Regions from separate parts of the Streptomyces sp. NPDC057694 genome, predicted to be linked through region 2. Evidence: riboswitches for the same ligand, from Rfam matches in the RefSeq annotation. Region 2 holds a riboswitch; each other region holds the start of a gene.
The links. Region 2 has a riboswitch for cyclic di-AMP ahead of ACFVDP_RS13690 (C40 family peptidase). Riboswitches for the same ligand answer to the same signal wherever they lie in the genome.

Region 1: another riboswitch for cyclic di-AMP. It lies ahead of ACFVDP_RS25025 (M23 family metallopeptidase); the one in region 2 lies ahead of ACFVDP_RS13690 (C40 family peptidase).
Region 3: another riboswitch for cyclic di-AMP. It lies ahead of ACFVDP_RS17810 (M23 family metallopeptidase); the one in region 2 lies ahead of ACFVDP_RS13690 (C40 family peptidase).

The regions. Positions count from the first base shown of each region.
Region 1 covers NZ_JBHVIX010000012.1:129,440-132,686, forward strand. Annotated here, with positions in the region: gene ACFVDP_RS25015 (HPr family phosphocarrier protein) at 1-57, shown strand, start outside; gene ACFVDP_RS25020 (GntR family transcriptional regulator) at 285-971, opposite strand; gene ACFVDP_RS25025 (M23 family metallopeptidase) at 1,205-1,993, opposite strand; cyclic di-AMP (ydaO/yuaA leader) riboswitch at 2,006-2,165, opposite strand; gene ACFVDP_RS25030 (M16 family metallopeptidase) at 2,418-3,247, opposite strand, start outside.
Region 2 covers NZ_JBHVIX010000004.1:335,592-338,838, forward strand. Annotated here, with positions in the region: gene ACFVDP_RS13680 (ATP-dependent Clp protease proteolytic subunit) at 72-707, shown strand; gene ACFVDP_RS13685 (hypothetical protein) at 715-1,023, shown strand; cyclic di-AMP (ydaO/yuaA leader) riboswitch at 1,359-1,560, shown strand; gene ACFVDP_RS13690 (C40 family peptidase) at 1,564-2,037, shown strand; gene ACFVDP_RS13695 (DUF6328 family protein) at 2,129-2,626, shown strand; gene ACFVDP_RS13700 (ATP-binding protein) at 2,634-3,089, opposite strand.
Region 3 covers NZ_JBHVIX010000006.1:330,065-333,311, reverse strand. Annotated here, with positions in the region: gene ACFVDP_RS17815 (aldo/keto reductase) at 1-464, opposite strand, end outside; gene ACFVDP_RS17810 (M23 family metallopeptidase) at 599-1,636, opposite strand; cyclic di-AMP (ydaO/yuaA leader) riboswitch at 1,648-1,784, opposite strand; gene ACFVDP_RS17805 (PP2C family protein-serine/threonine phosphatase) at 2,000-3,109, opposite strand.

The DNA.
Region 1 (3,247 bases), on a different contig from region 2:
GACCGTCTGGCCAAGCTGGTCGCCGAGGGGCTCGAGGAGCTTCCCGAGACCGTCTGACCCCACAGCGTCTTTCGACGGAGCCGCGCGTTTCCCCCCGGAGCGCGCGGCTCCGTCGTTTTTTGTCTCGACGGCACTGTGCACCCTTTTACCGCTCGACGGAATTTCCGCACCCCGGAAAGCGCAGGGGAAATCAACGGCGCCGAATGCGGCACTAAAAAGGGCAGCGGAAAACAGGTCGCGACCCATTCCGCGAATTGTGTACTTCTTTGTATACGGTGCCCCTGTTAATGCTGGAGCCCCGCCGTGTTTACGGGATGTTGCGAAGTCCTCACACGCTCGCCCGCGCGCGGGACGCGCAGTCGGTGCGCCGCCGTCGCGCGCTCGGCGTGCTGGGCCGTCAGGACGCGGGCCCGCTCGGCGTCACCGCGGGCCACGGCGTCGACGATGGCACCGTGCTCGGACCAGGATTCGGCGGGCCGGCCCGGGGTCTCGACCGCGTACATCCATGCGATCTTGTGCCGCAGCTGGGTGAGCAGGGTGATCAGTCCGGGGCTGCCGGAGGCCTGCGCGAGCGTCTCGTGGAACCAGCTGCCCAGCGAGCGCAGGTCCTCGCTCTGCCCCCGCCTGGAGCGCTCCTGCCCCAGCCTGACCAGGCCGCGCAGCACTTTGAGGTGGGCTTCGGTGCGGCGCTGGGCCGCGCGGGCCGCACCCAGCGGTTCGAGCAGCATGCGGATCTCCAGGAGGTCGGCGGCCTCCTGCTCGGTGGGCTCGGCGACGCAGGCGCCCGCGTGCCGCCGCGTGACGACGAACCCTTCCGCCTCCAGGGTGCGCAGCGCCTCACGGACCGGGACGCGCGAGACACCGTAGCGCCGCGCGAGCAGCTCCTCGGTGAGCCTGCCGCCGCGCTCGTAGACACCCGCGACGATGTCGTCACGGATCGCCGTGCATACCGAGTGCGCGGGAATGCGCATGACCCGACCTCCGCCTTAATCCCCGCGAAACGCGGTCGATTGACGCCCGTACAAGCACGATTGACGTCCGGTCAGCGCGCTTGCCCAACGACTCTATTCCACCGCGCTTGAATTTCCGACGGCAGCCCGGAATCCAGGGATATTTTTTGGACACCGGCGGTCTGCTCAGGACAGGCAACGCGAAAGCCCCGGCTCGGCGAGCCGGGGCTTTCGGGCGATGCTGCGGGAGTGCGTCAGACGTTCACGCCGTGCGAGCGCAGGTACGCGACGGGGTCGATGTCCGAGCCGTAGTCGGGGCCGGTGCGGGCCTCGAAGTGGAGGTGCGGGCCCGTCGCGTTGCCGGTGGCGCCGGAGAGGGCTATCTGCTGGCCCGGGGTGACCGACTGGCCGACCGAGACTCCGATGGACGACAGGTGACCGTACTGGGTGTACGTACCGTCGTTCATCTTGATGACGATGTTGTTGCCGTAGGCGCCGCCCCAGCCGGCCTCGACGACGGTGCCGGAGCCCACGGCGTGGACCGCGGTGCCGCTGGCGGCGTGGAAGTCGATGCCCGTGTGGCTGCCGGAGGACCACAGGCCGCTGCTCGCCTTGTAGGCGGTGGAGACGTACGAGCCGGAGATGGGCGCCACGAAGGAGTTGAGGCGCTTGCGCTCGGCCTCACGGGCGGCGCGCTCCTTGGCCTCGCGCTCCTTCTTGGCCTTCTCCTCGGCCTTGCGCTTGGCCTCCTCGGCCCGCTTCTTGGCCTCGGCCTCCGCCTTCTCCTTGGCGGCGGCCGCGTCGGCGGCCTTCTTCTGGGCGGTGGCCTGGGCGTCGATCTGGTCGGCGAGGGAGTCGCCGATGGAGATGGCCTGCGTCAGGTTGTTCTGCTCTGGGGCCGCGGTGTCCGCGGCGAGCGCGGGGGCGGCGAGGCCTCCGACGACACCGGTCGTGGTGAGCGCGGCGACACTCGCGACCTGCGCGGTGGTACGCGTGATGCGGCTCGGACGACGGTGCTTCCCGGTGGCACGGGTGAACGCCATGAAGAGGCTGATCCTTTCCTTCCCTCTCGCCTACCGGGTTAGCTGACGGGTTCGGAGCAGGAAGGTCTCCTACGGGCCACTCCTTGCGGGAGGGGTCCGATTCACCCCAGGGACTGCGGTGGGTCCCCGGCTCCCCTGGCTCGCGCCATGGGGGACTCGGCGATGGCTGCCCGGTGACGCGGGCGCGGCACGGGTGCGGCGGACAGCCGGACCGACGCTAAGCGGGACATCTTTTAATCAACAAACGGATCCCGGCTTTTGTCGCGCATGCCACAGGGCAGACAGGCAACCTCCGCACCATTTCGGACATTTACGAAGCGTGGCGATCGCGTTTGCGTACGTGAGCGACATCACGGACACGACGGAGCCCCGGTGACCTCGCGGTCACCGGGGCTCCGAGGCGGTGCGGCTCGACGTGTCCCGATCAGCCGGAGACCACGGTCACTTCACCGATGCCGAGCGCCCTGACCGGCTCCTCGATCTGCGCGGCGTCGCCCACGAGGATCGTCACCAGGCGGTCCGCCGGGAAGGCGTTCACGACCGCCGCCGTGGCTTCCACGGTGCCCGTGTCGGCGAGCTGGCGGTACAGGCGGGCCTGGAAGTCGTCGGGCAGGTGCTGCTCGACCTGGTCGGCGAGGGTTCCCGCGACGTTCGCGGCGGTCTCGAACTTGAGGGGAGCCACCCCCACCAGGTTCTGCACGGCCGTGTCCCGTTCGGCGTCCGTCAGTCCCTCGGCGGCCAGCGTGCGCAGCACCTTCCACAGGTCGTCGAGCGCGGGACCGGTGTTCGGGGTGTCCACGGAACCGCTGATGGCGAGCATCGCGGCGCCCGTCCCGTCCGGCGCCGAGCGCAGCACCTGCGCGAAGGACCGCACCCCGTAGGTGTAGCCCTTCTCCTCGCGCAGGACGCGGTCCAGGCGCGAGGTGAGGGTGCCGCCCAGGCAGTACGTGCCGAGGATCTGCGCAGCCCACACCCGGTCGTGCTTGTCGGGTCCGATGCGGCCGATCAGCAATTGCGTCTGCACCGCGCCCGGACGGTCCACGATGACGACGCGGCCGGTGTCGTCGGCCGTGACGGGCGGGACGGGACGCGCCTCCGCGGTGTTCCCGGTCCAGGCGCCGAGCGTGTCGGCGAGCAGGCCGTCGAGGTCGACGCCCGTGAGGTCACCGACCACCACGGCGGTGGCGGTGGCCGGGCGTACGTGCTTCTCGTAGAAGGCGCGCACGGCCGCCGCGTCGATGGCGGCGACGGTCT
Region 2 (3,247 bases):
ACGTGATGTACGTCCTGTACATTTTTTACAGGGGCGGCGTCCACCGCGCCCGGATCGCCATTGGAGGCACCATGACCCGCCCGTCCGGCCGTTATGTCCTGCCCGAGTTCACCGAGCGCACCGCGTCGGGCCAGCGCACGCTCGACCCCTACTCCAAGCTCCTGGAAGAGCGCATCGTCTTCCTCGGGACACCGATCGACGACACCTCGGCGAACGATGTGATGGCGCAGCTGATGCACCTCGAGTACACGGCGCCGGAGCGGGACATCTCGCTGTACATCAACTCCCCCGGCGGCTCGTTCAGCGCGATGACGGCGATCTACGACACGATGCAGTACGTCAGTTGCGAGGTGGAGACGACCTGTCTGGGACAGGCCGCGTCCGTCGCCGCGGTGCTGCTGGCCGCGGGAGCGCCGGGCAAGCGGATGATGCTCCCCGGCTCGCGCGTGGTGCTCGACCAGCCCGCGCTGCCGGAGCCGGCCCAGGGACAGCCCACGGACCTGGAGATCCAGGCCCGGGAAATCATGCGCACGCGGGCGCAGTTGGAGGAGCTGCTCGCACGCCACTCGGGCCGGCCGACGGAGCGGATCAGCGCGGACATCGAGCGGGACACCGTACTCACGGCCCAACAGGCCCTGGAATACGGCCTGGTGGATCACGTCCTGCAGAACCGCAAGAACACGCACGGCGCACCGGGCGCGAGGTGAGGCGGCCGTGTATCCACCGGAACTGCCGCCGCTGCCCGCGCTGACCCGCGCCGAGTGCGAGCTGGTGGACAGCTATCTGGCCGTGGTCGATCTGCTGGCGCGCATCAACCCCGCGCGCGGCGACGACACGTATCGGGGCCTGCGCGCGGCCCAGGCGCTGGTCAGCCGGGCGACGGCGCTCCGGGACGCCCTGACCCTGATGCACCAGCGGGGCGAGAGCCGGGTGCACGCGGCGACCCTGGAGCGGGCGCTGCGCGTTCTGGACGGGGAGAGGCGAACACGGGCAGTCACTTTGCCGCCAGAAAACGTCACCTGACGGACAGTTGAAGTCGTCCGACGTCCTTTGGCGGCCAAGTCGTCCGCGTCCCCTGCGAAACGGCCCAGATGGGGTACCGCCGGATGGCGTAGATGTGCGTAGACCCTGAAGACCGTAAGAGTTGCGCGACGGCGGTAGGCGCATCCCGGAATTTTCGGTTCCGCCCCTGGTGCGGGCATGGTCGCGGCTGGCCGCCGGTTCCCGAAAGCCGCACTGTCCACCTGAACGGGTCAAGCGTGAGGAGCCTCACTTACCGCCGGTTCAGCTCGGCTTTCGCCTCAGAGGTGGGTCAAGATCCCTTCCGACGACAAGCCCCCGCCACCGCGGCGGGGCGGTCCGTGCGGACGCCGAGTCCTGCCGCCGCCCGGATGCCAGGTCGACAGGAGTGGATCGGCAGGAGTGGAGGACCCAGGCACGACGGGCCGCCGCAGCAGCCGCTGCGAGCAGTCCTTGGGGTGAAGCCGCGTCCCGCGGCCGGGCATCTTCGCCAGCCCGAACCCGACAGGTCATCCTTCGCAGGCGGCTGACGAAGGGTTGCGCATGTCCGCGCTCAATCGTGTCCCCTCGCTGCTGACCCGGGCCGGCACCGCCTCGGCCCTGACCCTCGCCGTCGCGAGCGCCGGGCTCATGGTCCCCGGTGCCGCGCCCGAGGCGTCGGCGGCCGTGGCCTCGACCAAGGCACTCCAGGTCGCGGCCTCGAAGAAGGGAGCGCCGTACAAGTGGGGCGCCACCGGGCCGCGCCGGTTCGACTGCTCGGGCCTCACGCTCTACTCGTTCAAGCGGGCGGGCAAGAAGCTGCCCCGCACCGCCGCGCAGCAGTACAACAAGACCCGCCATGTCTCCGCATCCCACCGCAAGCGTGGTGACCTGGTCTTCTTCCACTCCGGCCGGAGCGTCTACCACGTCGGCATCTACGCCGGTAAGGGACGCATGTGGCACTCCCCGAAGACCGGGGACGTGGTGAAGCTGCAGAAGATCTGGACCAAGAGCGTCTGGTACGGCCGGGTGCGCTGACCCGGCACCGTCGCCCCCTTTTCATGGTGGCGGGCCGGGCGCCAGGCCCGCCACCATGCCTCGACCGGCCGGAAGGGGTTACCTGGAGAGCATGGACGAACGGAACGAGACGCCCCTGGAGCGAGCCGACCGGAACTTCGGCGAGCTTCTGCAGGAACTCCGTGTCACGCAGACCGGGGTGCAGTTCCTGTTCGCCTTTCTCCTCACGCTCGCTTTCACCCAGCGCTTTCCCGCACTCGACACGGTGCAGCGCGCCGTCTATGTGACGACGCTGCTCCTCGCGGTCGTGGCGGCCGCGCTGCTGATGGCGCCCGCGGCGCTGCACCGGGTGCTGTTCCAGCTGGGGGCGAAGTCCCGGATCGTACGGGTCTCGTCGCGGCTCGCCGCCTGCGGCATGGCCGCGCTCGCCCTCGCGCTCACGGGTTCGGTGCTGCTCGTGGTCGATGTGACGGTCGGCCGGGGCGGCGGCATCGCCGCGGGCGCCGGAACGTTCCTGGTGTGCGTGGGGCTGTGGGGGGTTCTTCCCGGGCTCCTGCGCCGGTCCCTGGCCGGGCGGGCAGCGCCCCCGGACGACGAGGCGTCCGGCTGACCCGCGCTCAGCGGCTGGCCGGGCGGATGTCTCCGCCGGCCGCGGTGCTCTTCCAGGGCAGTGCGATCCACACCGTCTTGCCGCCCTCGGGCGTCGGACAGACCGAGAGTCTGCCGCCGCACTCGGCCGTGAGACAGCGGATGATGACCATGCCGCGCCCATTGTCCTGCTGCACCGCGGCGGGCAGCCGCTTGGGGTAGCGGGGATGGCTGTCGGTGACGCCGATCCGCAGCCGCTCGTCCCGCTCCAGTTCCAGCTCGACGGTGAAGGTGGGGGACAGACCGCGGGTGTGCTGCACCGCGTTCGTCGCGAGTTCGGAGACGATCAGCCGGACCGTGTCGGCGGTGTCGCCGTCACCCGGCATGCCCCACTCCGTCAGCACGTTGCTCACGTACCTCCGGGCCGTCGAGACCGACGCGGGATCGCTCGGCAGTGTTACTGATGCTTCCTGGTGGTCTGCCATGGCGAAGTCGTCCCTTTCCTGTCGGGGCCGCTCGACCGCCCGCCGCGGATCCTTCATTCACCGGCCCCGGCTACTGCTTCGCGCCAGCGTGCCACTTGGATGCGCTTCCAGGGTGGCGATCCCCCAAGATATGCATATATCTGTCGCTCGAAGCGGTG
Region 3 (3,247 bases), on a different contig from region 2:
ATGTGCCGCACCTTGCCCGCCTTCACCAGCTCGTCGAGCGCGCCGATGATCTCGTCGACCGGGATCGTCTCGTCGTCGTCGAAGTGCGTGTAGTAGAGGTCGATGTAGTCGGTGTCGAGGCGGCGCAGCGAGGCGTCGGCGGCGGCCTTGATGTTGTCGCCGCGCAGGCCGGGGAAGTCGGGGTGGCGGCCGACCTTGGTGGCGATGACGACGTCGTCGCGCCGGCCGCGCGCCTTGGCCCACCGGCCGATGAGGGTCTCGGACTCACCGCCCTTGTTGCCCGGCGCCCAGGACGAGTACGAGTCGGCGGTGTCGATGAAGTTGCCGCCGCCCGCGACATAGGCGTCGAGCACCTCGAAGCTGGCGGCCTCGTCGGCGGTGAAGCCGAAGACGTTGCCGCCGAGGCAGAGCGGGAAGACGTCGAGGCCGGAGGAGCCGAGGGGGCGAAGTACGGAAGAAGTCATGCTCCAGTCCAACACCCTTCCGGAGCATGGAATTCCGTGGGGACGGCGGTACGCGTCTCAAGGGCAGGCAAAACCGGCAGCCCTGGCGTCGGGGGGTTGCCGCCAGGACCGCCGGAGTTCTCGGAGAAGGCCCCTCAGGGCGTCAGGCCCCGCTCGCGCAGCCAGGCGGCCGGGTCGATGCCGGTGGCGTCCCCGCCGGGGTGGACCTCCAGGTGGAGGTGGGGGCCTGTGACGTTGCCGGTGGCGCCGACACGGCCGATGACATCGCCGGTGGTGACCTTCTGGCCGGCGCTGACATTGATCGACGACTGGTGGCAGAACCACAGCTCGGTGCCGTCGTCGAGGGTGATGACCGTGCGGTAGCCGTACGCGCCCGCCCAGCCGGCCTCGGTGACGGTGCCGGAGTGGACGGCGTAGATCGGGGTACCTGTGGAAGCGGCGAAGTCCAGGCCCGTGTGATAGCCGGAGGACCACATGGCGCCGGGCTGCCCGAAGGTGCCGGTGATCGTGTAGGAGGCGACGGGGAGCTTGAAGCTCTTGGCCAGCTTGGCGAGGCGCTCGGCCTCGGCCTTCTTCTTGGCCTCTTCCTCCGCCTTCTTCTTGGCGGCGGCCTCCTTCTTGTCGGCCGCCTCCTTCTTCGCGACGGCCTCGTCGGCGGCCTTCTTGGCGGCGGCCTCCTCGGCCTCCTTCTTCGCGGCGGCGTCGGCGGCGTCCTGCTGGGTCTCGGCCTGGGCCAGGATCCGGGTGCGCAGCGCCTCGCCCGCGTCCGACGTGCCGTTGCCGACCGTGGTGAGCGGGGTGGCGGCGGCGCCGGAGTCGGAGCTGTCGGAGCCGTCGGATATGAGCGCGCCGACGCCGGGCAGCGACTTGGCCGCGGGCAGCGAGTCCTTCACGGCCGAGAGGTCCGGCATGGAGATGTGGACGGCGGGCTTGCCGCCCTGCGCGGTGGCGATGCCGCCCGCGCCGACGGCGGCGATCACGCCGACGCCGAGAACGGTGGAGCTGCGTGCGAGGCCGCCGCGCTGGCGGGCCACGCGGTGCCTGCCGCGGACGGGGCGGACGGACTCCTCGGTGGGGTTCCACTCCTCCCAGCTCTCCGGCTGGGGGCCGAACGCGTCGTTCGACGGATCCTTCAATGAGGAGAACTCGGGGGCAGGCCGGTTCGACGCCACGGGGGCGCTCTCCTTTCCTTCCTTCTCGCCTACCGGGTTAGCTGACGGGTTCGGAGCAGGAAGGTCTCCTACGAGCACCAAAAGATGCCCGATTCACCCCAAGTTGGTGGTTCCCCGGCTCCCTTGCGGGATTAAGCGCGTGCGCGCGGAGCCATCGCTGGTGACGGCTGGGACGACCGCGCTGCGTTATCGAACGTTAATAGACAGCCGACAGTAATTCCAAGCTCTTCCTACTGATCGTTCACGTCCTGGCCCGGGATTTAACGGGTCAAGGCCGGGCGGAACGGGTCGACTTGACCGACGGTGTGAACCGGCCACGTTTCTGACGGTTCGTCAATTGTTATCCGCGGCATCTGCGGAGAGTCACGGCCGCCGTACGGCGAGGAGCGCCATGTCGTCCGTCGCGCCGCCCCCGGTGTGCGCGCGCACCTCGGCGGCGAGGGAGAGGAGGAGTTCCTCGGGCCCGGGGAAGATCCGCCCCGACAGCCGGGCCGCCGGATCGTAGAAGACGCCCGCGGCGTCCCGCGCCTCGGAGAGCCCGTCGGTGTAGAGCAGCAGCGTCGCCCCCGCCGGGAACTCGGCCTCGGCGACCCGGTCCGGCCAGGACCCCAGCTCCCCCATCCCGAGCGGCAGCGCCCCCACGCCGTCGACGATCGGGATCATGTGTACGGTGCCGTCGTCGAGCAGCAGGATCGGCTCGGGGTGGCCGCGGTTGACGACGCGGACGCGGGAGTCGCCGTGCGGGATCTCGGCGAGCACCGCGGTGGTGAAGCCCTCGAAGTCGTCGATGCCGTCGCGCCGGGTGCCCTCGCGGGCCAGGGCCCGCTCCAGGCGCAGGGCGACCGCCTCCAGGCTGCCCTCCTGCTCGGCGGCCTCCCGGAACGCCCCGATGACGACGGCGACGGCGGAGACCGCGCCCATGCCCTTGCCCCGGACGTCACCGACGACGATGCGCACCCCGTGCGGGGTGTCCTGGACGGCGTACAGGTCACCGCCGATGAAGGCGCCGGCCTGCGCGGCCTCGTAGCGCGCGGCGATGGCGAGGCCGCCGATCCGGTCGGCCGGTTCGGGCAGGACGGCGAACTGGGCGGCCTGCGCGATCCGCCGGGCGGAGTCCAGCTGTTCGTTGCTGCGCCGCACGATCTGGTTGATGAAGCAGGCGAGCACGCAGACGGTCGCCACGGTGGCCATCTCGGTGACGATGTCGGTGCCGACCCGCTGGGTGTATCTGAAGTGCACGACGAGGATGGCGAGGATCGACCCGAGCCCGGCCAGGATCGTGCTGCGCAGCGGGAAGAACGGGGCGGCGACCAGGGGCGCCGCGCTGAACAGCGGAGCCCCGGAGAAGCCGGAGGGCGTGACGTACTCGTAGCAGGCGCCGCCCACGATCAGCAGAACCGGCAGCACGCGCAGGAACCACCGGGTGCCGACGCTGTCCGCCACCGATCTGTGCCGCCCTCCGCGCTTCCCCACCGTTCGTCTCCTGCCACGTCCGCGCCCGGTTTCCGGCGTCTCGTCAAGGGTTCCCGCGGAGCGCGGCGGAGGCGACCTGGTGTGGGCCGTACGGGTGGCGGACGCGCAAAAGAACCGAGGCCGGAATCTCGATGAGAT